2 regions of the Bradyrhizobium brasilense genome follow, and region 2 is predicted to be linked to the other one. Evidence: predicted binding sites of a transcription regulator. Region 2 holds the regulator's gene; the other holds the start of a gene.
What was found. The regulator HrcA, encoded in region 2, represses chaperone genes, less so after heat shock. The targets are predictions, from matches to a motif close to GTTAGCACTCNCNNNNNGNGAGTGCTAAC.

Region 1 (11,308 bases), 3.5 Mb from region 2:
TATCCCGAAGCCGCCGAAACCTGCGAGTAAAATCACTCCTAGGAAAAGGACGAACGTATCGTCACGCCTCGGATCGAGTAGACCGTAGAACAGGAGACCTGGACTATTGGCCAAGACCGCCAATACCCATCCCGACGTGACGCTGCGTGAGAAGAACTTTGCGAAAAGGAAAGCGGCTATAATGAAGCCGGTAAAGTTCAGAACTCCAAGCATTTCACCTCTCGGACTACACAAGGTACACTCGACCTATCATGTCGCCTCCCGTCACGGCTTACGTCTGCTTCTGGCCCATCGCGACATCTTGCGTTGCCGCACGAACTTGGTCGCTATCGGGGCAAAGCGGACGTAGAGTCACGCCGACGGCTTTATGGGTACACGGCCCAGAAAATCGTCATGCCTGGGCTTGACCCGGGCATCCATCGACCAGGAGAATCTTGCGAAGCAGGATAGATGGCCGGGTCAAGCCCGGCCATGACGGCCGCAAAAAAGCCTACGCCTTCAACTCCACCGTCTTGAACTCGGCCGGCAGGATCACCTCCAGCAGTTCGACGTCGTCGGAGTAGTCCAGGATCATGTGCCGGATGCGCGGCGGCTGGGTCCAGGCGCTGCCTTGCTGCATCAGCGTCTCGCCCTCGCCTTCCATGTAGGTCTTCACCCAGCCCTTGAGCACATAGACCATCTGGAAGTCGACGTCGTGGAAGTGCAGCTTCGACACCTCATCGGGATTGCACGGTCCCTGCAGCCGGATGACGTGTGCCTGCGCGAGGCCATGCGAGGCGGCGGCGATGCCGAGGTCGCGGTACTTGGCGTAGGCGCGCAGCCCGTCGGCCTTGAAGTCCTCTTCGCGGTGATGGCTGATCGCGACGCGCTGCTTCGGCCGCGCCTTGGCTGCGGCTTTCGGCGCGCTCTTCTTGGCCGCCGAGACGCGGCCTTTCGACTTGATGGTCTTGCGCGCGGACGATTTCGCGGACGTCTTCTTGGCGCCGGCGCCGAGCCCCGACCATTTCTTCTTCACCGCGGTCTTGGCTGCCGATCTTGATGCCGTCTTCTTGGCCATTGTTTCGCCTCCCGTCTTTTTGTGACGGAGAGAGGCTAACACAAGTCGCGCGCCGCGAGGCGAGCAAAGGCGCACAGCGCGCTTTTGCCCGCTCGCCCGCTCAATGCAGCCGGAACACGCCGTCGACGGCACGCAGCTCGGCCGGCTTGACGAGCTTGGAATGCGCCACCGTCACCGAAAACAGCGGGCCTTCGAGCTTCGCCTGCCAGAACGCGAGGAAATCCTGCAGCGCCGGGAATTTCGGAAACAGGTCGTAGTTCTGCCAGACATAGGTCTGCAGCAACGAGGGGTGATCCGGCATCCGATAGAGGATTTGCGCCGTCGTCAGCCCGTACCCCAGCAACTGCTTCCGGAAATCGTCGGAAACAACCCCACCAACTCGCGAGACCATGCCAACCTCCTGTGACGGAGCGCATTCACGTGGTGGCCGACCTCCCCCGCCGGACCACCGGCAATGGATGCGCTCACATGAGAGAAATGTGACGCACGCGACTAACCCATCTCAAGCCCAAATGTTTAATAGGTTGTTGAAATTTCTTGCGTTGGCAGCAGCTTACCGCATCTGCTAATAGCCCCGGCGACCCCTCTTGGGCGGCGTTAAGGATGCCGAAATGATCTCGGCATCCTTTTGGCAGGCGGCACTCACGAGTGCCAATTTTTCTGCTAGAGGCACTTGCCCGCCGCCAAGGCTTGGCCTATCTCCTGCGCAACCAGTCTGGCACTCGCTGGGCTGGACTGCTAACTCTCCAAAAATCTACAGCATCTGCAAATGTTTAGGAGGACTGCATGAAATTCCGTCCGCTTCACGACCGCGTCGTGGTTAAGCGTATCGACGCCGAAGAGAAGACTGCTGGCGGCATCATCATTCCGGACAGTGCCAAGGAAAAGCCCTCGCAGGGCGAAGTCATCGCCGTTGGCCCGGGCGGCCGCGATGAAGCTGGCAAGCTGATCCCCATCGACGTCAAGGTCGGTGACCGCGTCCTGTTCGGCAAGTGGTCGGGCACCGAGGTCAAGATCGACGGCGAAGACCTGCTGATCATGAAGGAAAGCGACATCATGGGCGTGCTCGACGTCCCCGCTTCCAAGAAGAAGGCCGCCTAAGCGCCTCTTTCCCTCCCAGGTTAAATCTCTCAAGGAAAAACTCAGATGGCAGCTAAAGAAGTCAAATTCTCCGTCGAGGCGCGCGACAAGATGCTGCGCGGCGTCGACATCCTCGCCAACGCGGTGAAGGTCACCCTCGGTCCGAAGGGCCGCAACGTGGTGCTCGAGAAGTCGTTCGGCGCTCCCCGCATCACCAAGGACGGCGTCACCGTCGCCAAGGAGATCGAGCTCGAGGACAAGTTCGAGAACATGGGCGCCCAGATGGTGCGCGAAGTCGCCTCCAAGTCCGCAGACGCGGCCGGCGACGGCACCACCACCGCGACCGTGCTCGCGGCTGCGATCGTGAAGGAAGGCGCCAAGTCGGTCGCCGCCGGCATGAACCCGATGGATCTGAAGCGCGGTATCGACCTCGCGGTCGAAGCCGTCGTTGCGGACCTCCAGAAGAACTCGAAGAAGGTCACCTCGAACGAGGAGATCGCCCAGGTCGGCACCATTTCGGCCAACGGCGATGCCGAGATCGGCAAGTTCCTCTCCGACGCCATGAAGAAGGTCGGCAACGAGGGCGTGATCACGGTCGAGGAAGCCAAGTCGCTCGAGACCGAGCTCGACGTCGTCGAGGGCATGCAGTTCGACCGCGGCTACATCTCGCCCTACTTCGTCACCAACGCCGACAAGATGCGCGTTGAGATGGACGACGCCTACATCCTGATCAACGAGAAGAAGCTCTCCTCGCTGAACGAGCTGCTGCCGCTGCTCGAGGCCGTGGTGCAGACCGGCAAGCCGCTGGTCATCGTCGCCGAGGACGTCGAAGGCGAAGCCCTCGCCACCCTCGTCGTCAACCGCCTGCGTGGCGGCCTGAAGGTCGCGGCCGTCAAGGCTCCGGGCTTCGGCGATCGCCGCAAGGCCATGCTGCAGGACATCGCGATCCTGACCGGCGGCCAGGCCATCTCGGAAGACCTCGGCATCAAGCTTGAGAACGTCACGCTGCAGATGCTCGGTCGCGCCAAGAAGGTGATGATCGACAAGGAGAACACCACGATCGTCAACGGCGCCGGCAAGAAGGCCGACATCGACGCCCGCGTTGCCCAGATCAAGGCGCAGATCGAGGAGACCACCTCGGACTACGACCGTGAGAAGCTGCAGGAGCGTCTCGCCAAGCTCGCAGGCGGCGTCGCGGTGATCCGCGTCGGCGGCGCGACCGAGGTCGAGGTGAAGGAGCGCAAGGATCGCGTTGATGACGCGATGCACGCGACCCGCGCGGCTGTCGAGGAAGGCATCGTCCCGGGCGGCGGCGTCGCCCTGCTCCGTGCCTCCGAGCAGCTCAAGGGCCTGCGCACCAAGAACGACGACCAGAAGACCGGCGTCGAGATCGTGCGCAAGGCGCTGTCGGCTCCCGCTCGCCAGATCGCGATCAACGCCGGTGAAGACGGTTCGGTCATCGTCGGCAAGATCCTGGAGAACAAGACCTACAACTACGGCTTCGACTCCCAGACCGGCGACTATGCCGACCTCGTCAAGAAGGGCATCATCGACCCGACCAAGGTCGTGCGCACCGCGATCCAGAACGCTGCCTCGGTTGCCGCGCTCCTGATCACCACGGAAGCGATGGTTGCCGAGCTGCCGAAGAAGAACGCCGGCGGCCCCGCGATGCCTCCGGGCGGCGGCATGGGCGGCATGGACTTCTAAGCGACGAAGTCGTCCCGGACGCGGTGCAGCGCGAGGCGGTGCACCGCAGAGCCGGGATCTCGCTCAACGACAACGAAATGCAAAACCCCGGCAGCGATGCCGGGGTTTTTGTTTGGGGCAGGCTCGCCGGGCGACTTACCAGGAGCCTTACGCTGCTCACAGCATGCACGTTATTCACAACACTCTCCGTAAATATACGTTGGTCTGAGTTGACAATTTCAAAAAAAATTTCGTGCGAGAGTCGCAAACCGAACCGACAGCGTCATCTTCGTCCCGCACAGTAGGCTTGGGACAAGATCGAAGTTCACTCTCAACAATCTGAATTGAGCACGGAGCGTCAGCTCCCGTGACGCGGGCAAGCGTTGCGGAGAATGCGTTCACTTGCGAGGGAGGCAGTGCAGTGAGCGACAAGGTTCTCAGCCGAGCCGCCTGAAGAAGCGGCGTTGAAGTCACATCGAGGATTTGTTCAAGGAGGGACCTGGCCGGTTGGAAGAAGCCCAGTGACGAGAGCATGCAGCCCCCACTGCCCGATGCTCCGTCAACCGCCGCAGGTGCGCGATGCCCCCCCAACTACCCCGCGCACCGACCTGGGGCCAATCCAACCGGCCGGACTATTCTGCAAGGCAAAAAGCAAAAGGCAATATGGGAGGGAGGCGCTCATGGGCATGGTGATGGTCAGATGTCCGCAAACCGGGCACGCGATTTCCACCGGAATCAAAACCGATCGCGAGAGCTTTCGACGCAGTACCGTGTTCTTCTCGCGCACGGCCTGTCCATTTTGCCGCGCGGATCACGCCTGGTTTGCGCGGGACGCCTGGGTCGATGAGCCGAGCATCCGCGTGCGGCGACGCCGCGGCGGCGGTTCACCGGCCTGAAAGTGGCCACCACTTTTGACGACCGCGATGGAGGGACACCATGGCGCAGGTGCAGATCACGACGGAAACGTCTGCCTGGCTGCTACAGGCCAAGGACTTTCTCGATGAAGCACGACGGCTGAAGCCCGGTCCGAAGCGCAATGAGTTGCGCGAGACCGCAAAGGTGCTGCGCGAGATTGCGAAGCTCGAAAGGGTATCCTCCTCCACGCGGGAGCTTGATCGGCGGCCAGGAAGCTGATCGCAGCAGGGAACGCGCTTACACGGCGTCGTCAGCCTCGATTTCCGGGATGCGCGGATCGTTGGCCGGCGCCATTCCTCGCGTTCGAACCTTGTCGCCCGAGAAAATCTCCTCGGCCTCGAGACGCATGACGCGATGGCACTCGCACGCCGCCGCCAATAGCCGCGCCCGGTCGATCTCGATCTGGCCTCGTTGATCGGACCTGATCGCACCGCGCTTGCGCAGATTGCCCATCAGCAAGGTCACCGTCGTTCGTCGTACGCCGAGGATTTGCGACAGCGCTTGCTGGGTCAGCGGGAGGACGTCGCTGTCGACGCGGTCGCGAAGCTGAAGCAGCCAGCGCGCCATCCGCGCCTCGACCGGGTGGAGCGCATTGCAAGCGGAGCCGAGCTGAAACTGGATCAGCATCGATCTGACGTGCTTCTGGATTGCCTGCCGAATCCCCGGACTGCGGCCGAAAGCGGCATGAAAGCGTGCCGCCGGAACCCGCGAGGCGGTACCAGCCGCACGAACGACGGCGGTAATGCCTGACGGCGAGGCTCCGAGAACCGAAAGACTGCCCACGGCCCCTTCGCATCCGACCACGCCGGTTGCGACCGTCTGCCCATCCGCCATGTCGATCATCAACAAGATCGCGCCGCTGTGAGGAAAGAAGACGTAGTCGATCTCGTCACCGGCGCGCGCCAGGACTGCATCCTGTTCGAGCGCAACGGTCTCAAGTTCGGGTCTCAGGAGGTCCAGATCCGCCGGCGACAACGTCGCGAGAAGGCGATTACAAGTTCCACCGGAATTGCTCACCTGCGGGAACGTCAAGGGTCGCACAGCATACTCACTCGAACACGGGATCAAAAACATATTCCAAACGTTTGACCGCAAGGCGGAATTCTCCGCGGCGGCGTCCTTAAAGTTAGATGCAAATGCGCCGCCGGACGCAATAGCAAAATGCGTATCGTCGCACCGTAGAACTTCGGGAACCCAACAGTTCCAGTTTCGCATCGCTCGCGCCGCGCGCGACATCCGAGCCTGCTCTTTCACTATCTGCGCGGGCGCAGGAAGGTGGCGGACGCGGTGTGACCGCTCGCTGCGGCACCCGTCAAGAGGCGCGCGAGTGCCGGTCCGGCCACCGACGCGCCTGCGCGAGCAGTTCCTGCGCGTCCTTGATCTCGGCAAGGTCGAGCGCCGGATCGAAACCGGCGAGCACCGGCGCCAGCAATTGCGATATCTCCTCTGCCCGGCCGCTGCGACTGTAAAGACGTGCAAGTCCCAGCGCGCTGCGCAGCTCGAACGTCCTGGTCTGCTGCCTTCGAGCAATCTCGAGGGCACGGTGGAAGGCATCCTCGGCGCCGGACATGTCGGGGCTGTGACGACGCGACAGCAGCCCACCCTGCACGCGGTAGAGTTCGGCATCCAGCCAGTGCTGCCCGGACTGCTCCGTCGCCTCGATCAACTCATTGATGATGTCGAGCCCGGCATCAACATGCCCGGCCTCCGCATTCGCCACGGCAATCTGCAATCCCCAGAACGGTTCACAGAGGTAGCAGTCGTTCTCGTGAAGCAAGGACCAGCCGCGCTGCATCTCCGCGAGACCTGCGGCGCGGTCGCCGGCACGCCACTTCTCCAGACCGTTGAGATAGGTGCCGGCGGCGACGTACAGCGGCATCGTGTGGTCGCGCGCCAGGCCCAGGGCCAGGATCGTGTCGGTCTGGCGCAACCTGCTGCCGCACAGCCCGTCGAAGACGGCCTTGTGAACCAGCGCATTGGCGCGCGCGAGCGCGCGCTGTTTCCCGGCGACGTCCACCGCTGCGCCCGCGAGCTGCCGGGCCCGATCGATCTCGCCACGCGGCCAAAGCACCAAAGCGAGAAATCTCATGATGACGAACGGCAAGTCGAGCGTCGACGCCTTGAAGGTTGCCGGATCCGGTTCGGTCGCATAGGCCGCGAAGGCCTGCTCGAGATGGATGCCCGCGTTCACGTACTCGCCCGCGAACCAGGAGGTCACCCCGCTGGTCCAGCGCGCGACGATGGTCGCCACCGGCGACTGCGGGTGCCGCTCCGCTGCGCCCATGATCGCCTCCGCCAACTCCCGCATCGGCGCGAGCTCGCCGTGGGTCAAGCAGGCGTTGAAGAGGCCCGACTGGATCGGCGCCATTTCGATCGGATCATCGATGTCGGAGGCGAACTGCCGGGCGCGGGTCCAGGCGGCGACCGTCTCGGGGGCGCTGTGCCCGAGACTGCCCCGCAGCGCGCGGCCGTAGGCGATTTGCAGATGGAGCCGGCCGATCATCCGATCCGGCTCGTCGGGCAGTTCATCGGCGATGGCGACCGCCTTGCCGAGATGCGCGATCGCCTCGCAATAGGCCGAGCGCTTCAGTGCCTGCTGACCGGCCTTGCGCCACCACGCCAGCGCGGTCTCGCCGAGCCCTGCCTCGGTGAAGTGGTAGGCAACGACTTCCGGCTCGATCTCGGCCATCTCGGCAAATTTGTCGCGCAACACATCGCCAATATGCTTGTGAAGCAATTGCCGGCGGCTCTTGAGCAGGCTCTCGTAAGCCGCTTCCTGGACCAGCGCGTGCTTGAAGCTGTAGCTTGCGTCCGGCGGCACGCCGCGGCGCAGCAGCAGCTCGGCCTCTTCGAGCTGGGCAAGCGCCGCGCCAAGCGTCAGATCATCGCGCCCGGCCACGCTGCGCAGCAGCGCATATGAGAACTCACGGCCGATCGCGGCACCGATCTGCGCCACCTCCTTGACCGGCGCCAGCCGGTCGAGCCGTGCCATCAGCGAGTCCTGCAGCGTTGCCGGGATCGCCAGCGGCGGCAGCGGATTGTCGAGGCGATAGCGCCCGGCATTCTCGACCAGCAGCCCCGACTCCATGACCATCTTGGTCAGCTCCTCGACGAACAGCGGGACACCATCCGTCCGCTCGATGATCTGCGCCATCATCTCGCCGGGCAGCAACCGGCCGACGGTCACCTGCTCGATCAGCGCGCGCGTATCCTGCCGGTCGAGCCGATCGAGCCGCAGCAGGCTGACATTGGCGAGCCCCGCCCATGGCGGCTCGAACTCCGGCCTGAACGTCATGAGCATCAGGATCGGCAGTCCCCTGATCCGGTCGACCGCGAGGTCGAGCAGTTCGAGCGACGTGGCATCGGCCCAATGCACGTCTTCGCAGACGACAAGCACCGGCTGCTGCCGGGCGAGGCCCTCGAGTTGGTCGAGCAGCGCTGCGAATGTCTGCCGCCGCTGCTGCGCCGGGCTGAGGCCGAGCGGCGGATAGCGCTCGCCGGTCGGGATCGACAGCAGCGCTGCGATCAGCGGTGTCACGGTGGGCACATGCTGCGTGCCGAGCGCCAGCATGGCTTCGAGCTTGTCCAGCTTCTGCTCCGGCGCATCTTCCGACCTGATGCCGGCGGCACGCTCGAGCTGGCCGACAAAGGGGTGCAGCGCGCTGTTGGTGTGATAGGGCGAGCATTGATACCGCACACGGCGGTGTGTTCCGGGCGCCAGGCTGTCGGAGAGCATCGCCACGATGCGCGATTTGCCGATACCCGCTTCGCCCGATATCAGCACCGCCTGGCCCTGGCCCTGCCACGCCAGCTGCTGGCGCGACAGCGCAAATTCGATCTCCGCCTTGCGGCCGACGAAGCCGATCGAGCGCGCGGTGCGCACCGCCTCGAAACGGCTTTCCGATGCCGGCTCGCCTTCGACGGCCCACACCGCGATCGGCTCGGAGATACCCTTGACCTCGCGGCGGCCGAGGTTGCGAAGCGTGAACAGATTGCCGAGCAGCCGCCGGGTCGAGGCCGCCACGACCACCACGCCCGGCTCCGCCAAGCTCTGCAGCCGCGCCGCGATGTTCGGCGCATCGCCGACCAGCGCCTGCTCCTCAGACGCGCCGCCGGAGACGAGGTCGCCGACCACGACGAGCCCGCTCGCGATCGCTATCCGTACCGCAACGCCCTCTTCCGCCCGGGTCTCGAGCTTGCCGATTGCAGCGATGACATCGAGGCCGGCGCGCACCGCGCGCTCCGCATCATCCTCGTGGGCACGGGGATAGCCGAAATAAGCGAGGATCCCGTCGCCGATGAATCTGGCAACGGCGCCGTCATATGTCGTGATCACCTGCGCACAGGCTGCGCGATAGGCACGGATCACCTCCCACATGTCCTCGGGATCGAGACGTGCCGACAAGGCCGTCGAGCCGACCAGGTCGCAGAACATCACAGTGAGGTGGCGGCGCTCGGCATCGTGCGGCGAGACCGGCGCGGCGATAAGTTCGGCTTGATTGAGATCGGCGATCGCGCGCAGCATCTTGCGGCGATGGCCGAGCAGGACGCCGAGCCTGTCGAAGTCTTCATCCGTCAGCTCGGGAAGAACGCCGAGGTCGATCCCGTTCTCGGCAAAACGCAGCGCGTATTGCCCAAGTCCCAGCTTCTCGAGCCATTCCGCAATCTGCTGCACTGGCTTCACCGACGGGTTGACGGCTGGCCGAATGGACCACGGTGCATGAACGTTATCGCAATCTGCCCGGAGTGGCACCTTTGTTTTGCGGCATGGGGCAGGAGATGCGAATTGTGCCGTGGCGGTGCCCGGTTACAGCCTTCTGCACGCTAACATTCGTACGAGTGCCGGCGGTCGGTCCCGGCGAAAAAATCGAAGGGCCGCCCGTGGGCGGCCCTTCCTGTCTTACGCGCTCTCGGGCGCCTTGAGACGCACGAGCTTGGTCAGCAGCGCATCGAGGCCCTGGCCCTCGCCCGCATGCAGGTCGATGCGGCCGACCTTCTCGACCAGACGCTCGAGCGACTCCAGCTCCTTGAGCCGCAGCAGCAGAGGGTTCTCCTCCATCAGCCTGGCGGTGTTCAGGAGCGAACGCGTCGCCGCGGTCTCCTCCTGGCGGCGGATCAGGTTGGCCCTCGCCACCCGCTCCGCCTCCACCACCTTGTTGACCAGCTCGCGGATCTCGCCGGGCAGGATCACGTCCTTCACGCCGAGCTCGGTGACCTCGACGCCGCTGTCCGCGACACGATCGCGGACGAAGTCGCGAAGCTCCGTATCGAGCGCCGCCTTCGCAGACAGCACCTCGTCCAGCGTGCGGCCGGCCACCGCCTCGCGGATCGCGAACTGCACCAGGCGGTACAGCCACGCATCCACGTCGGGCACCGTGGCCACGACCCGCTCGGGATCGACGATCCGGCGGAACGCGGTCAGCGTCACGCGCAGCGCGATGCGATCCCTGGTCAGCATCTCCTGCGCCGTGATCTCGACCGCCTGGGGACGCAAATCGAGGCGCTTGACCTCGATCTTGCGGCCCGCGATCCAGAACGCGTGCCGGCCGGGCGCGAGCCGCTCGACCAGCTTGCCCTCGACCGTGAGCAGACCGGCCTCGTGGTTCTCGACCACGGCCTCGGTGATGACGCCGGCCCGGTTGGGCTGGATCATCGCGAGATGGCGTGCCGTGACCCTGGGATCGCTGGTGACGTCGATGCGCTCGACCTCGACCGACGTCGCGACCTTCCAATACACGCGCGTCTGCCAAGGCGTCATCAGTTGCACGGGACGGCCGTCGAGGCTGACGATCGCGATCTCGTTCGCGCGGGTCTCGATCGCCTCGAACAGCTCGTCGGCGAGATCGGGGCGCGCGGCCTTGATCACCGCGAAGCGATCCGCGGGGAATTCGGTCCGCACGACGCTGAACAGCTCGGCCTTGAGCTGATGCACGGGATCGAACAGGCGGTGACGTCCGGGCGCGAGCACCTGCTCGAGCCGGCCGTCGCGCATCAGCAACGCGCGCTCGCCATCCTTCACCGTCAACTTGGTCGTCAGGAAGTGCCAGGTCATGAGACGCCTCCATCGTTTGCCATCAGGCCCATGGGCCAGAGAGCGGGTTGCATTTGGCAAAGGACGTGAGGACGCGAACGCGGCTTCCTGTCAGCCAAGCGGGCCGTGGCTTGAAGCTTGCGCGATGACGGGCGCACGCGCGCGTTCGCGCGACGAATGTCGCGCGGCTGCGCGGAGCCACCCGGCATCAGCGCAAGCGGTATCCACCGCGGCGCAAAGCCGGTCTCACAGTGTCGATGTTCGGACGAAGAGCCTTGCGGCAGGACGGCCGGACTGCGACTGAAGCGCGCGTCCGGTCCCCTTCAGAGGTATCAGCTTTGCAGGCTGAAACGGAGCGCTTGGAGCGGGAATCGAACCCGCGACCCGATGAGTATCATTCACCTGCTCTAACCAACTGAGCTATCCTTTGTGAGAGACCGGATTCGAACCGATACCTTCGGGATTTCATCCCCGACGCTCGACCATGAGCTTCATCTCGCGATCTTCATTTCGGCGGAACACGACACCGCAAAGCGGCT
Region 2 (11,308 bases):
CCGCTTGGCGCCTACAGCTTCTTCGGCGGCGCCGTGACCGACCTGGTCGGGCGCATGGTCGATATCGACGATGTGCTCGGCCATGATGGCCGTCGTCTGCGCGAGCAACTCGGCGCCGTGACCTGCTGGCAGCGCCGCTTCGACCTGATCGAGGCGTTCGTGCTGCGCCGCGCCGGCCACATGCCGTCTCCCGAAATCGCGTTCGCCTATCGAAAACTGGCGCGTTCGACCGGTGCCATCAGCATCACGGCATTGGCCGACGAGATCGGCTGGAGCCGCAAGCATCTGGCTGGCCGGTTTCGGTCCGAACTCGGCCTCGCCCCCAAATCGCTGGCGCGCATGATGCGGTTTCACCGGGCGAGCCGGCTGGCGCAAAGCGGCGCAGCGCTTGGCTGGGCGGGGATCGCGGCGGAAAGCGGCTATGCCGACCAGGCCCATCTCGCCCGCGAGTTCGTCGAATTCGCAGGCGAACCGCCGACCGCCTGGGCGCGCCGCCAGGCCTTGACCGACCGCCGGCTGGTTCACGCCGGCGACGGGCTGGCGGACTGGTAACAAACCTTCAAGCCGACGCCGCGTTGCCTCGTGCAGGATGGCGCCGTCAGCCAAGGAGGTGAGCGACCATGACGCACGACATCGAACCGCCCCGCATCTACCCGACCCTGCGCTGCAAGGACGCCGAGGCGATGACCAATTGGCTCACGACGGTGCTTGGGTTCACCGAACACGTCGTCTACCGCGATGGCGGCGTCATCCATCACGCCGAGCTCGCCTATGGTTCCTCGATGCTGATGCTGGGCCAGAGCCGCGACGACGCATATGGCAGGCTGGTCGGCGACCTCGACAACCGCCGCACCGACTCGATCTATATCGCGGTCGACGATCCCGACGCGCTGCACGCGAAGGTCAAGGCTGCCGGCGCCAAGATCGAGATGGAACTGCGCGATACCGACTATGGCAGCCGCGACTTCGCCTGCCGCGATCCGGAAGGAAATCTCTGGAGCTTCGGCACCTATTGGCCGAAGGCCCGCGAGAAGCCGCGACCATGAGCCCGCGCAATCCGCGAGCTCGCAAACGGGCAGCCGGGATCGGACGGATCAGGCGGTGATGTCGGCGGTCGGGGCGGCCTTGGCGCCGCCCTTGGAGACGCCGACCAGTGCCGGACGCAGGATGCGCTCGCCGATCATGTAACCGGCCTGCACGACCTGCACCACGGTGCCCGACGGCACCGACGGATCAGGCACCTCGAACATGGCCTGCTGGAAGTTCGGATCGAACTTCTCGCCGATCGGGTCGAACTTCTTGACGCCGTTCTTCTCCAGCGCGTTGAGCAGCGAACGTTCGGTCAGCTCGACGCCTTCGATCAGCGCCTTCAGGCCGGGATCGGCGGCTTCCTTGGTTTCGGACGGCACCGCATCGAGCGCGCGCTGCAGGTTGTCGGCGATATCGAGCACGTCGCGGGCAAAGCCGGTGATGCCGTAGGTCTTGGCGTCGGCGACCTCGCGGCGGGTGCGCTGGCGGAGATTCTCCATCTCGGCCAGCGTGCGCAGCGTCCGGTCGCGCGCCTCGGCGAGTTCCTTGGTCAGCGCCTCCGCCGATCCGGCCTCGGGCTCGTCAGGCATGATGTAGGGCTTCGAGACCACGGGCTCACCCGTCGGCGCCGAATTCTCGGTGTTGTCATTGGCCCGGTTCGGATCGGTCATGGCTTGCCTTCTCGAAAACTCGCGTCGGTTCAAATCTTGGGGATTGCTTGCCGGGATATCGTGCTTTGGGCGGCGAAAATCAAGCGCAACATACCGGTCTCGGGAACTGGGATCTCCGGCTTGGGTGAAGAAAACCCGTCAAATGAAAGCGAAATCGCCCCTCCGGTCAGCCGCCCAGCATCTTGCTGACGATGCGCGCGGCATAGTCGACGGTCGGGATCACTCGCGCATAGTTCAGCCGCGTCGGTCCGATCACGCCGAGGACGCCCACGATCCGCCCCTGGGCGTCGCCGTAGGGCGCGATGATGGTCGAGGAACCCGACAGCGAGAACAGCTTGTTCTCCGAGCCGATGAAGATCCGCACGCCCTCGCCGCGCTCGGCGCGGCCGAGCAGATCGATCACGCCGCGCTTGGTTTCGAGATCGTCGAACAGCGACTTGATGCGCTCCAGGTCGTCGAGCGCATGCAGATCCTCGAGCAGATTGGCGTGACCGCGCACGATCAGCTGGCGGTCCTCGCTCTCGCCGCCGGACCAGCTCGCGATGCCCGCCGCGACCACCTTTTGCGTGAGCTGATCGAGCTCGGCGCGGTTTTGCGTCAGTGCCGTCTCGAGCTCGAGCCGCGCTTCGGCCAGCGTCCGGCCGCGGATCCGCGCATTGAGGAAATTGGTCGCTTCGGTCAGGGCCGAGGATGGAACACCCGGCGGCAGCGCCAGGACGCGGTTTTCGACCTGGCCGTCTTCGCCGACCAACACGACCAGCGCCTTTTCCGGCTCCAGCCGGACGAACTCGATATGCTTCAGCCGTGCATTCGACTTCTGCGTCAGCACCACCGCCGCGGCGCGGGTCAGTCCCGACAGCCGCGTCAAGGCTTCGCCGAGCGCGGCCTCGACGGATTGGGCGCGGCCGACGGCAGCAAGCTGGGTCTGGATCGATTGACGCTCGGCCTCGGTGAGGTCGCCGACCTGCATCAGCGCATCGACGAAGAAGCGCAGCCCGAGTTCGGTCGGCAACCGGCCGGCGGAGGTGTGCGGCGCATAGATCAGGCCGAGCTGCTCAAGATCCGACATCACATTGCGGACCGAGGCCGGCGACAGCGGTAATGCGATCAGGCGCGAAATGTTGCGCGAACCGACCGGCTCGCCGGTCGCGAGATAGCTTTCGACGATTTGACGAAAAATGTCGCGCGAACGCTCGTTGAGCTGGGCGAGCCCGGCATGCGGCGCAATCAGGCCAATCGGATCGTGGTGAGTCACACTCCAGTCCCTCACAATTACTGCATAATTTGTCGATCCGGGAGGCCGATGACAAGCATGCATTCGGTCCCCTCGTACCGGACCATACCGGGGCCGAAAACCCTTGCCGCTGCCCCTTCCCGCTCCTACAAGCACGGCCAGCCAATTTTCTCGGATTTCTGGAGGATTTCATGCGGCCAAGCCGCCGTGCACCCGATGAACTGCGTCCCGTGTCGCTGGAACGCGGCGTCGTCAAATATGCCGAGGGTTCCTGCATGGTGAAGTTCGGCGACACCCATGTGCTGGTGACCGCCACGCTGGAAGAGCGGTTGCCGCCGTGGCTGAAGGGCCAGGGCCGCGGCTGGGTCACCGCCGAATACGGCATGCTGCCGCGTGCCACCCTGGAACGCACCCGCCGCGAGGCCTCGGCCGGCAAGCAGGGCGGCCGGACGGTCGAGATTCAGCGGCTGATCGGCCGCTCGCTGCGCGCGGCCGTCGATCTGGAGGCGCTCGGCGAGCGCCAGATCACGGTCGATTGCGACGTCATCCAGGCCGACGGCGGCACCCGCACCGCCTCAATCACCGGTGCCTGGGTGGCGCTGGCCGACTGCATCAACTGGATGAAGACCCGCAACATGCTGAAGACCAACGTGTTGCGCGACAATGTGGCGGCGATCTCCTGCGGCATCTACCAGGGCACGCCGGTGCTCGATCTCGACTATGCCGAGGATTCCGAAGCCGACACCGACGCCAATTTCGTCATGACCGGCGACGGCCGGATCATCGAGGTGCAGGGCACCGCCGAGAAGACGCCGTTCTCGGAAGGTGAATTCCTGGCGCTGATGGCGCTGGCGCGCAAAGGTGTCGCGCGTCTGGTCGACTTGCAAAAGATCGCGGTGGCGTAGTCAGATTGGCCATGCACCGCCGAATCACCGGAAGGCTCGTCATCGCCACACATAATCCCGGCAAGCTTGCCGAGATGCGGGAACTGCTGGCGCCGCACGGCGTGGAGGTGGTGTCGGCCGGCGAGCTCGACCTCGCCGAGCCCGAGGAGACCGGCGACAATTTTCGCGCCAACGCGGCGATCAAGGCGATCGCGGCCGCGAAGGCGACCGGACTGCCTGCGTTCGCCGACGATTCCGGCCTCGTGGTCGACGCGCTCGACGGCGCGCCCGGGATCTACTCGGCGCGCTGGGCCGGCGAGGGCAAGGACTTCATGGCGGCGATGACGCGGATCGAGCGGCTGCTGCAGGAGCGCGGCGCCACAACGCCGGACCGGCGCAAGGCCCACTTCGTGTCGGCGTTGTGCGTGGCCTGGCCCGACGATCATCTCGAGGAGGTCGAGGCGCGCGCCGATGGAACCCTGGTCTGGCCGCCGCGCGGCACCGCCGGCTTCGGCTACGATCCGGCCTTCCTGCCCGACGGCTACACACGGACCTTCGGCGAGATGACCAGCATCGAGAAGCACGGCCTGCCGCCGCTGGGACTCGGCCTGTCGCATCGCGCCCGCGCCTTCGTGAAGCTCGCGGAGATCTGCCTTGAGCCACGCTGACCGAGAAGCCTTCGGCGTCTACGTGCACTGGCCGTTCTGCCTGTCGAAATGCCCGTATTGTGATTTCAACAGCCATGTGCGGCATGCGCCGGTCGACGAGGGGCGTTTCGTGCGCGCGTTCGCCCGCGAGATCGAGACGACCGCCGTGCGCGTGCCGGGGCGGCAGGTGTCCTCGATCTTCCTCGGCGGCGGCACGCCTTCGCTGATGCAGCCGCAGACCGTCGGTGCCGTGCTCGATGCGATCGGCAAGCACTGGACGGTGGCGCGCGATGTCGAGGTCACGCTCGAGGCCAATCCGACCAGCGTCGAGGCGACGCGCTTTCGCGGCTATCGTGCAGCCGGCGTCAACCGCGTCTCGCTCGGCGTGCAGGCGCTCGATGACGCCTCGCTGAAGGCGCTGGGCCGCCTGCACACCGCGCGCGAGGCGCTCGACGCGGTCGCGATCGCGCGCTCTGCGTTCGACCGTTACTCGTTCGATCTGATCTATGCCAGGCCCGACCAGACGCCGCGGATGTGGGCCGATGAATTGAAGCAGGCGATCTCGGAAGCGGCCGAGCATCTGTCGCTCTACCAGCTCACGATCGAGGAAGGCACGCCGTTCTTCGGGCTGCATGCCGCCGGCAAATTGCAGACGCCGGATGAGGCGACCGCGCGCGCGCTCTACGACGTGACGCAGGAGGTCTGCGCCCGCGAGGGATTGCCGGCCTATGAGATCTCCAATCACGCCCGCGCCGGCGCGGAGTGCAAGCACAACCTCGTCTACTGGCGCGGCGAGGAATATGCCGGCATCGGCCCCGGCGCACATGGAAGGCTCGACATCGATGGCGTCAGGCACGCGACCGCAACCGAGCGGCGCCCCGAGGCGTGGCTGTTGAACGTCGAGGAGCGCGGTCACGGCGTCGTCAGCGATGACAGCCTCAACAGCGAAGAACGCGCCGACGAGTTTCTGCTGATGGGATTGCGGCTCGCCGAGGGCATCGATCCCAAGCGCTATGCGAAGCTCTCCGGCCGCCAGCTCGACCCGCACCGGATCGCCCAGCTGCGCGAGGAAGGCGCGATCGCCGTCGACGCCGACGGACGACTGCGGGTGACGACGTCGGGATTCCCGGTGCTCGACGCGGTCGTTGCGGATCTCGCCGCCTAGAGCCTATCCCGTTCCGATTGAATCGGAACGGGGCCCTAGATTCTTGTTTTGACGCGTTTTCTTCACGCGAACCGGTATCCACTTCGCTCGAAAACGCTCTAGGTGCACGCTGCCAAAATATCGAAAACAACCCCATGCAAAGGAGCTGGCGGGTGCCGGCGCTCGACAAGGCAGCTTGACCGCCCGACGAAAATCAAGCGCCAAAGCTCTTCGGCGAGCCTGCCACCGGCGTGCTGCCGCCTGAGGCCACCTTCATGACCGCAAGGCCGCGCTCATTGGTGCCATCGGAGCGGAAGCGGAACAGACCGTCGATGCCGGCAAAGCCGGACGGATTGGTCAGAGTCTCCGGCGCAAAGCGTTGCGCCCCTTGCGTGCGCGCGAGCGCCGCCATCAGCGCCACCGCATCATAGGCAAGCGTCGCGGTGCGCACCGGCTCGCCGCCATATTTGCTGCGGTAGCGGCCGGCGAAGCTGCGGAAGCCGGACGGATCGGGCGCGGCATAGAGGCCGCCCTGCAAGACGGGACTCGCGAACACCCGCGGATTGTCCCACAGCCCGGTGCCGAGCAGCTGGATGTTGCGCAGATTGGCGCCGGCTGCGGTCAAGGCATCGGCGGTCGCGACGACCGAATCACCATCGTCGGCGATCAGCAGCGCGTCGGCCTGGCCGAGCGCCTGCGCCACGGTTCGCGCCGGCGTCGCGCGATCGGCGCCATATTTCTCGAAGGCGACGACGCGGCCGTTCTTGCGGCCGACCGCCTGCTTGAACGCGGCCTCGACCACATTGCCATAGGCATTATCCGGCACCATCGCGGCGAACGAACGCTTTCCGATCCCGGCGGAGTAGTCGACGATGCGATTGATGTCGGACTCCGGCAGGAAGCTCAGCAGATAGACGCCGCGCCCGGCCACGCTCGAATCGGTCGAGAACGCGATCACCGAGGTTCCGCGCGGCCGCGTCAGTTGCGCGACGGCCGGCACCGAGCCTGCGAACAGCGGTCCCAGAATGATCTCGGCGCCTTCGGACAGTGCCTGCTGGGCACCTTGCGATGCACCCTGCGCGCTGCCGCCATCGTCCTTGATCAGGAGCTGGATGTTCGGGTTCTGAAATTCCGCCAGCGCCATCTCGGCCGCGTTCCGCATCGACTGGGCGGCAAGCCCGGCATTGCCGGACGCCGACAGCGGCAGGATCAGGCCGATCTTGACCTGCCCGGTGCCGACCGCCTGCGGCTGCTGCTGCGGGCCGGCAGGACCGCCTTCCTGGTTGCCGCCGAACGGGCTGGAAAACTGGCTCAAGCTTTGCTGCACGCCGGAACAGGCCGTCAGCAGCGGCGCGCCCACGATGAGGCCGAGCGCGGTCCGCCGGGTGGTGCCCGACGGCGGGGACTTGCGGTGATGCGGGCCTTCCATCGTCTCTCTTCTCTTGGCCGACCGTGATCAGCCAGGACTCCATCCAGCTCTGATGAGGCGGGTGGATTCAGGCATATTCTCGGCGAATAGTTAACTAAAACAAAAGGATTATGGCCCCGCGGCGCCCTTGCCGCGGCCTCCATTTCCCCGTCAGCCAGCGTTCCGTCACCGCCGTTTGCGGATGTGGCGCAAGCGCTGCCATCCCTCTAGATTGGCATTATGCGCGCAAAAGCCAGTTCCCTCCACAGTTCGGATGCCACGACAGGCGCTGCGGCCAGAACATTTTCGATCGGCGGCCAGCAATTGGCCGCGCCAAGGGCGGCACCCGGGCTCCATCTGGTCGCGACCCCGATCGGAAATCTCGCCGACATCACCCTGCGCGCGCTGGAAACGCTGGCCGGCGTCGACGTCATCGCCTGCGAGGACACGAGGATTACCCGCCGGCTGACCGAGCGTTATGCGATCGCCGCCGAGCTTGCGCTCTACCACGAGCACAACGCGGCCCAGGCCCGCCCCAAGATCCTGGAGCGCCTGGCGCAGGGCGCCGCGATCGCGCTGGTTTCGGACGCCGGCACGCCACTGATCTCCGATCCCGGTTTCAAGCTGGTGCGCGACGTCTGCGCCGCCGGGCATGCCGTCATCGCGGTGCCGGGGCCATCATCGGTGCTGACGGCGCTGTCGGTCGCGGCATTGCCGACCGACCGGTTTTTCTTCGAGGGATTTTTGCCCGCCAAGGAGCACGCGCGTCGCGCACGGCTCAACGAGCTGGCGAGGGTCGATTCGACGCTCGTGATGTTCGAATCAGGCAATCGCGTACAGGACACGCTGCGCGATCTCGCCGCGATCATGGCCGGCCGCGATGCCGCGATCTGCCGCGAGCTGACCAAGCTGCACGAGGAGATCACGCGCGCGCCGGTGGCCGAGCTGGCGGCAGGCGCGGACGCGCTGGAAACGCGCGGCGAGTTCGTGCTGGTCATCGGACCTCCGGCCGATGATGCCGGGGTGATGGACCAGGATGCGCTCGACGATCTGCTGCGGGCGCAGCTCGGCCGCGGCAGCGTCAAGGATGCGGTCGCCCATGCGGTCGAACTGTCGGGCCGGCCGCGCCGCGAGGTCTATGCCCGTGCCCTCGAGCTTGCGAAGACCATCGGGGACGGCAATGGCGAAGACTGACAGCGCCTCGCCCGAGCGCGTCGCGGCGTTCCGGACCGGCATCTCGGCGGAGAGCCGCGCCGCAGCGCTTCTGATCGCCAAGGGCTATCACATCCTGGCACGACGCTTCCGCACCCCCTTTGGCGAGATCGACCTGGTGGTGCGCCGGCGCAATCTGCTGGCCTTCGTCGAGGTCAAGGCCCGGGCCAGCCTCGACGACGCCGCCTATGCGGTGACGCCGCGGCAGCAGCTGCGCATCATCAATGCCGCCCAGGCCTGGCTGATGGCGCATCCCGAACATGCCGAATTCGAGCTCAGATTCGACGCCGTGCTGATTGCGCCGAAGAGCCTGCCGCGCCATCTGTTAGCGGCATTCGATGCAAGCCCTTAACGTTATCCTCAGACCTCGCGGAACATGCCTATGAAATTGAAGATCGCCGTCCAGATGGATCCCATCGCGCGCATCAATATTCGCGGCGATTCGACCTTTGCGCTGCTGCTCGAGGCGCAAAAGCGCGGCCACGGCATTTCCTACTACACGCCCGACAAGCTGTCGCTGCGCGGCGAGGAGCTGGTGGCGCCGGTGCAGCCTCTCACCGTGCGCGACGAGATCGGCAATCACTTCACGCTGGGCGAGCCGAAGCGCGAGCCGCTCAACGGCTTCGACGTCGTGCTGCTGCGCCAGGATCCGCCGTTCGACCTCGCCTACATCACCTCGACCCATTTGCTCGAGCGCATCCATCCGAAGACCTTGGTCGTCAACGACCCGGCCAGCGTGCGCAACGCGCCGGAAAAGCTGTTCGTGATGAATTTCCCGCAGCTGATGCCGCCAACCCTGATCTCGCGCGATCTCGACGAGATCAACGCATTCCGCGACCAGCATGGCGCCGTCGTCATGAAACCGTTGCACGGCCATGGCGGCGCCGCCGTCTTTCGCGTGATGCCGCAGGACATGAACTTCGGCTCGCTGTTCGACATGTTCTCCGTCACGTTCAAGGAGCCTTGGGTGATCCAGCGCTTCCTTCCCGAGGTGAAGCATGGCGACAAGCGCATCATCCTGGTCGACGGCGAGTTCGCCGGCGCCGTCAACCGCGTGCCGGCGGCGGACGATCTGCGCTCCAACATGGTCCGTGGCGGCGCGGCCACGGCGACCGAGCTCTCCGATCGCGAGCGCGAAATCTGCGCCACGCTCGGACCTGCGCTGCGCGAACGCGGCCTGCTGTTCGTCGGCATCGACGTGATCGACGGCAACCTCACCGAGATCAACGTCACCTCACCGACCGGCATCCGCGCAATCCAGCGGCTCAATGGCCCCGACGTCGCGGCGATGATCTGGGATGCCATCGAGAAGAAGCGCGCCGCGAAATAATCCTCCCTTGTGCGCCGCACAGCTGGCTGAAATTTAGCCAGCGTTCGATCACGCATGCGTTCTCCTTATTCTTCTTGCCAGCTTGCGCAGGCGAGGGCAGCATCCTCTCGCCTGCGTCAGGTCAAGCGGCGGGTCAACGCGCGGGCAACAACGCGAAAATCTTATAAAAATTCTGGAGGAAGACGTTATGACGCTCAATGTCTCACGACGATCCTTGCTCGCGCTCGGTGCCGGTCTCGGCGCCAGCACCCTGCTCGGGGGCACCGCACAGGCACGCGCGCCGAAGCTCGGCACGCAGACACCCTACTGGCACCGCTTCATGCTCGGCGAAGCCGAAGTGACCGTCGTATCCGACGGGCCGCTTCCGCTCGGCGATCCCTCCGGCACTTTCACCGGTGTGCCGAAGGAGGAGGTGAAGAAGATGCTCTCCGACAACTTCCTCTCGCCCGACAATGTCGTGCTCGAGCAGAATTCGCCGATCGTCAATACCGGCGACAAGCTGATCCTGTTCGATACCGGCATGGGCACGTCGCAACTGTTCGGCAAGACCACCGGGCGGCAGCAGAAGAGCATGAAGGAAGCCGGCATCAAGCCGGAGGACATCGACGCGGTCGTGCTGTCGCACGCGCATATCGATCATATCGGCGGCATTGTCGGCACCGACGACAAGCCGCTGTTTCCGAATGCGCAATACTACATTGCCCAGAGCGATCTCGAATTCTGGACCGACGAAGGCAAGATGGGCAGCCCGTTGAAGGACTTCATCGTGCATGCCCGCAAGAACCTGCTGCCGGTGCGCGACCGCATCGTGTTCTTCAAGGACGGCCAGGAATTCCTGCCCGGCGTGACGGCAATCGCGGCGCCCGGCCACACCGTGGGCCACACCATCTTCATGGTGAGCTCGGGTGGCAAATCCTTCGCGTTCCTTGGCGACCTCTCGCATCACGCGGTGCTGCTGCTGGAGCGTCCGCGGATGGAGTTCTCCTACGACACCGATCCGAAGCAGGCGGCGGCGTCGCGGGTCAAGCTGCTGGAGATGCTGGCGGCGAACAAGACGGCCGTGATGTCCTATCACTTCGCCTGGCCGGGCTACGGCCACGTCGCCAAGGTCGGCGAAGGCTTCCACTACTATCCAGAGCCGATGCAGATGAACCTGTGACGGCGAGGCATTCGGGGACGGCGCGCGTCGCCCCCGAATGTTCCCTTAGTGTTCTTGCGCTAGACGCGCAATTGTGCACTTCGCATACCCAACGCGTGGATAACCTAGCGTTTTGAGTCATTTAGCTAAGGTTGGACTCGCGCAAAAATCGCGGTTCCGGTTATGAGTCCCGCAGGTTGTTACAACCTGATCCGCTCAACCGGAGATTCGCCGATGTCTGACAATCCGTTCAGCCAGCGCCCGCTTGGTGCGCTCTTTATCGAAAGCCTTCAGCCCGTCTTGCCCGAAGATGGCGGCGAGGGCGTCGTCATCGGCGTCAACATCTATTTGGCTAGGCCAGACGGCAAGCCAGACGGGCCGCATGTCCGAGTCGATGTAATGGCTCCTCTTTCTCCAGAAGCAAGCGTTCGAGACGCGCGACACGCAGCTCTAGAGAGGGTGCTTCATGTACTTCGGCGGATTGGTGAAGAGACGCCAGAGAGTTTGAACGCTCAATGGGAAGAGAGCTTCCGAGAAGCTGCCGTCGACGCCAAGAATAGTATCTCATTGGGGGACGGATTTTCCCTCACTATTGGGGGCGCCTCGACTTA

Region 1: the regulator HrcA is predicted to act here: its motif matches at 1,772-1,800, upstream of groES (co-chaperone GroES).

What each region holds. Positions count from the first base shown of each region.
Region 1 is NZ_CP121669.1:3,709,007-3,720,314, reverse strand. It holds gene QA635_RS17315 (cupin domain-containing protein) at 491-1,057, opposite strand; gene QA635_RS17310 (usg protein) at 1,158-1,448, opposite strand; gene groES (co-chaperone GroES) at 1,844-2,158, shown strand; gene groL (chaperonin GroEL) at 2,204-3,844, shown strand; gene QA635_RS17295 (hypothetical protein) at 4,504-4,719, shown strand; gene QA635_RS17290 (hypothetical protein) at 4,760-4,957, shown strand; gene QA635_RS17285 (Crp/Fnr family transcriptional regulator) at 4,976-5,974, opposite strand; gene QA635_RS17280 (adenylate/guanylate cyclase domain-containing protein) at 6,051-9,413, opposite strand; gene QA635_RS17275 (slipin family protein) at 9,639-10,790, opposite strand; tRNA gene QA635_RS17270 (tRNA-Ile) at 11,129-11,195, opposite strand; tRNA gene QA635_RS17265 (tRNA-Phe) at 11,198-11,269, opposite strand.
Region 2 is NZ_CP121669.1:191,311-202,618, forward strand. It holds gene QA635_RS00875 (AraC family transcriptional regulator) at 1-552, shown strand, start outside; gene QA635_RS00880 (VOC family protein) at 621-1,046, shown strand; gene grpE (nucleotide exchange factor GrpE) at 1,095-1,700, opposite strand; gene hrcA (heat-inducible transcriptional repressor HrcA) at 1,867-2,955, opposite strand; gene rph (ribonuclease PH) at 3,126-3,839, shown strand; gene rdgB (RdgB/HAM1 family non-canonical purine NTP pyrophosphatase) at 3,851-4,486, shown strand; gene hemW (radical SAM family heme chaperone HemW) at 4,473-5,630, shown strand; gene QA635_RS00910 (penicillin-binding protein activator) at 5,824-7,038, opposite strand; gene rsmI (16S rRNA (cytidine(1402)-2'-O)-methyltransferase) at 7,258-8,211, shown strand; gene QA635_RS00920 (YraN family protein) at 8,198-8,581, shown strand; gene gshB (glutathione synthase) at 8,612-9,559, shown strand; gene QA635_RS00930 (MBL fold metallo-hydrolase) at 9,747-10,718, shown strand; gene QA635_RS00935 (hypothetical protein) at 10,932-11,308, shown strand, end outside.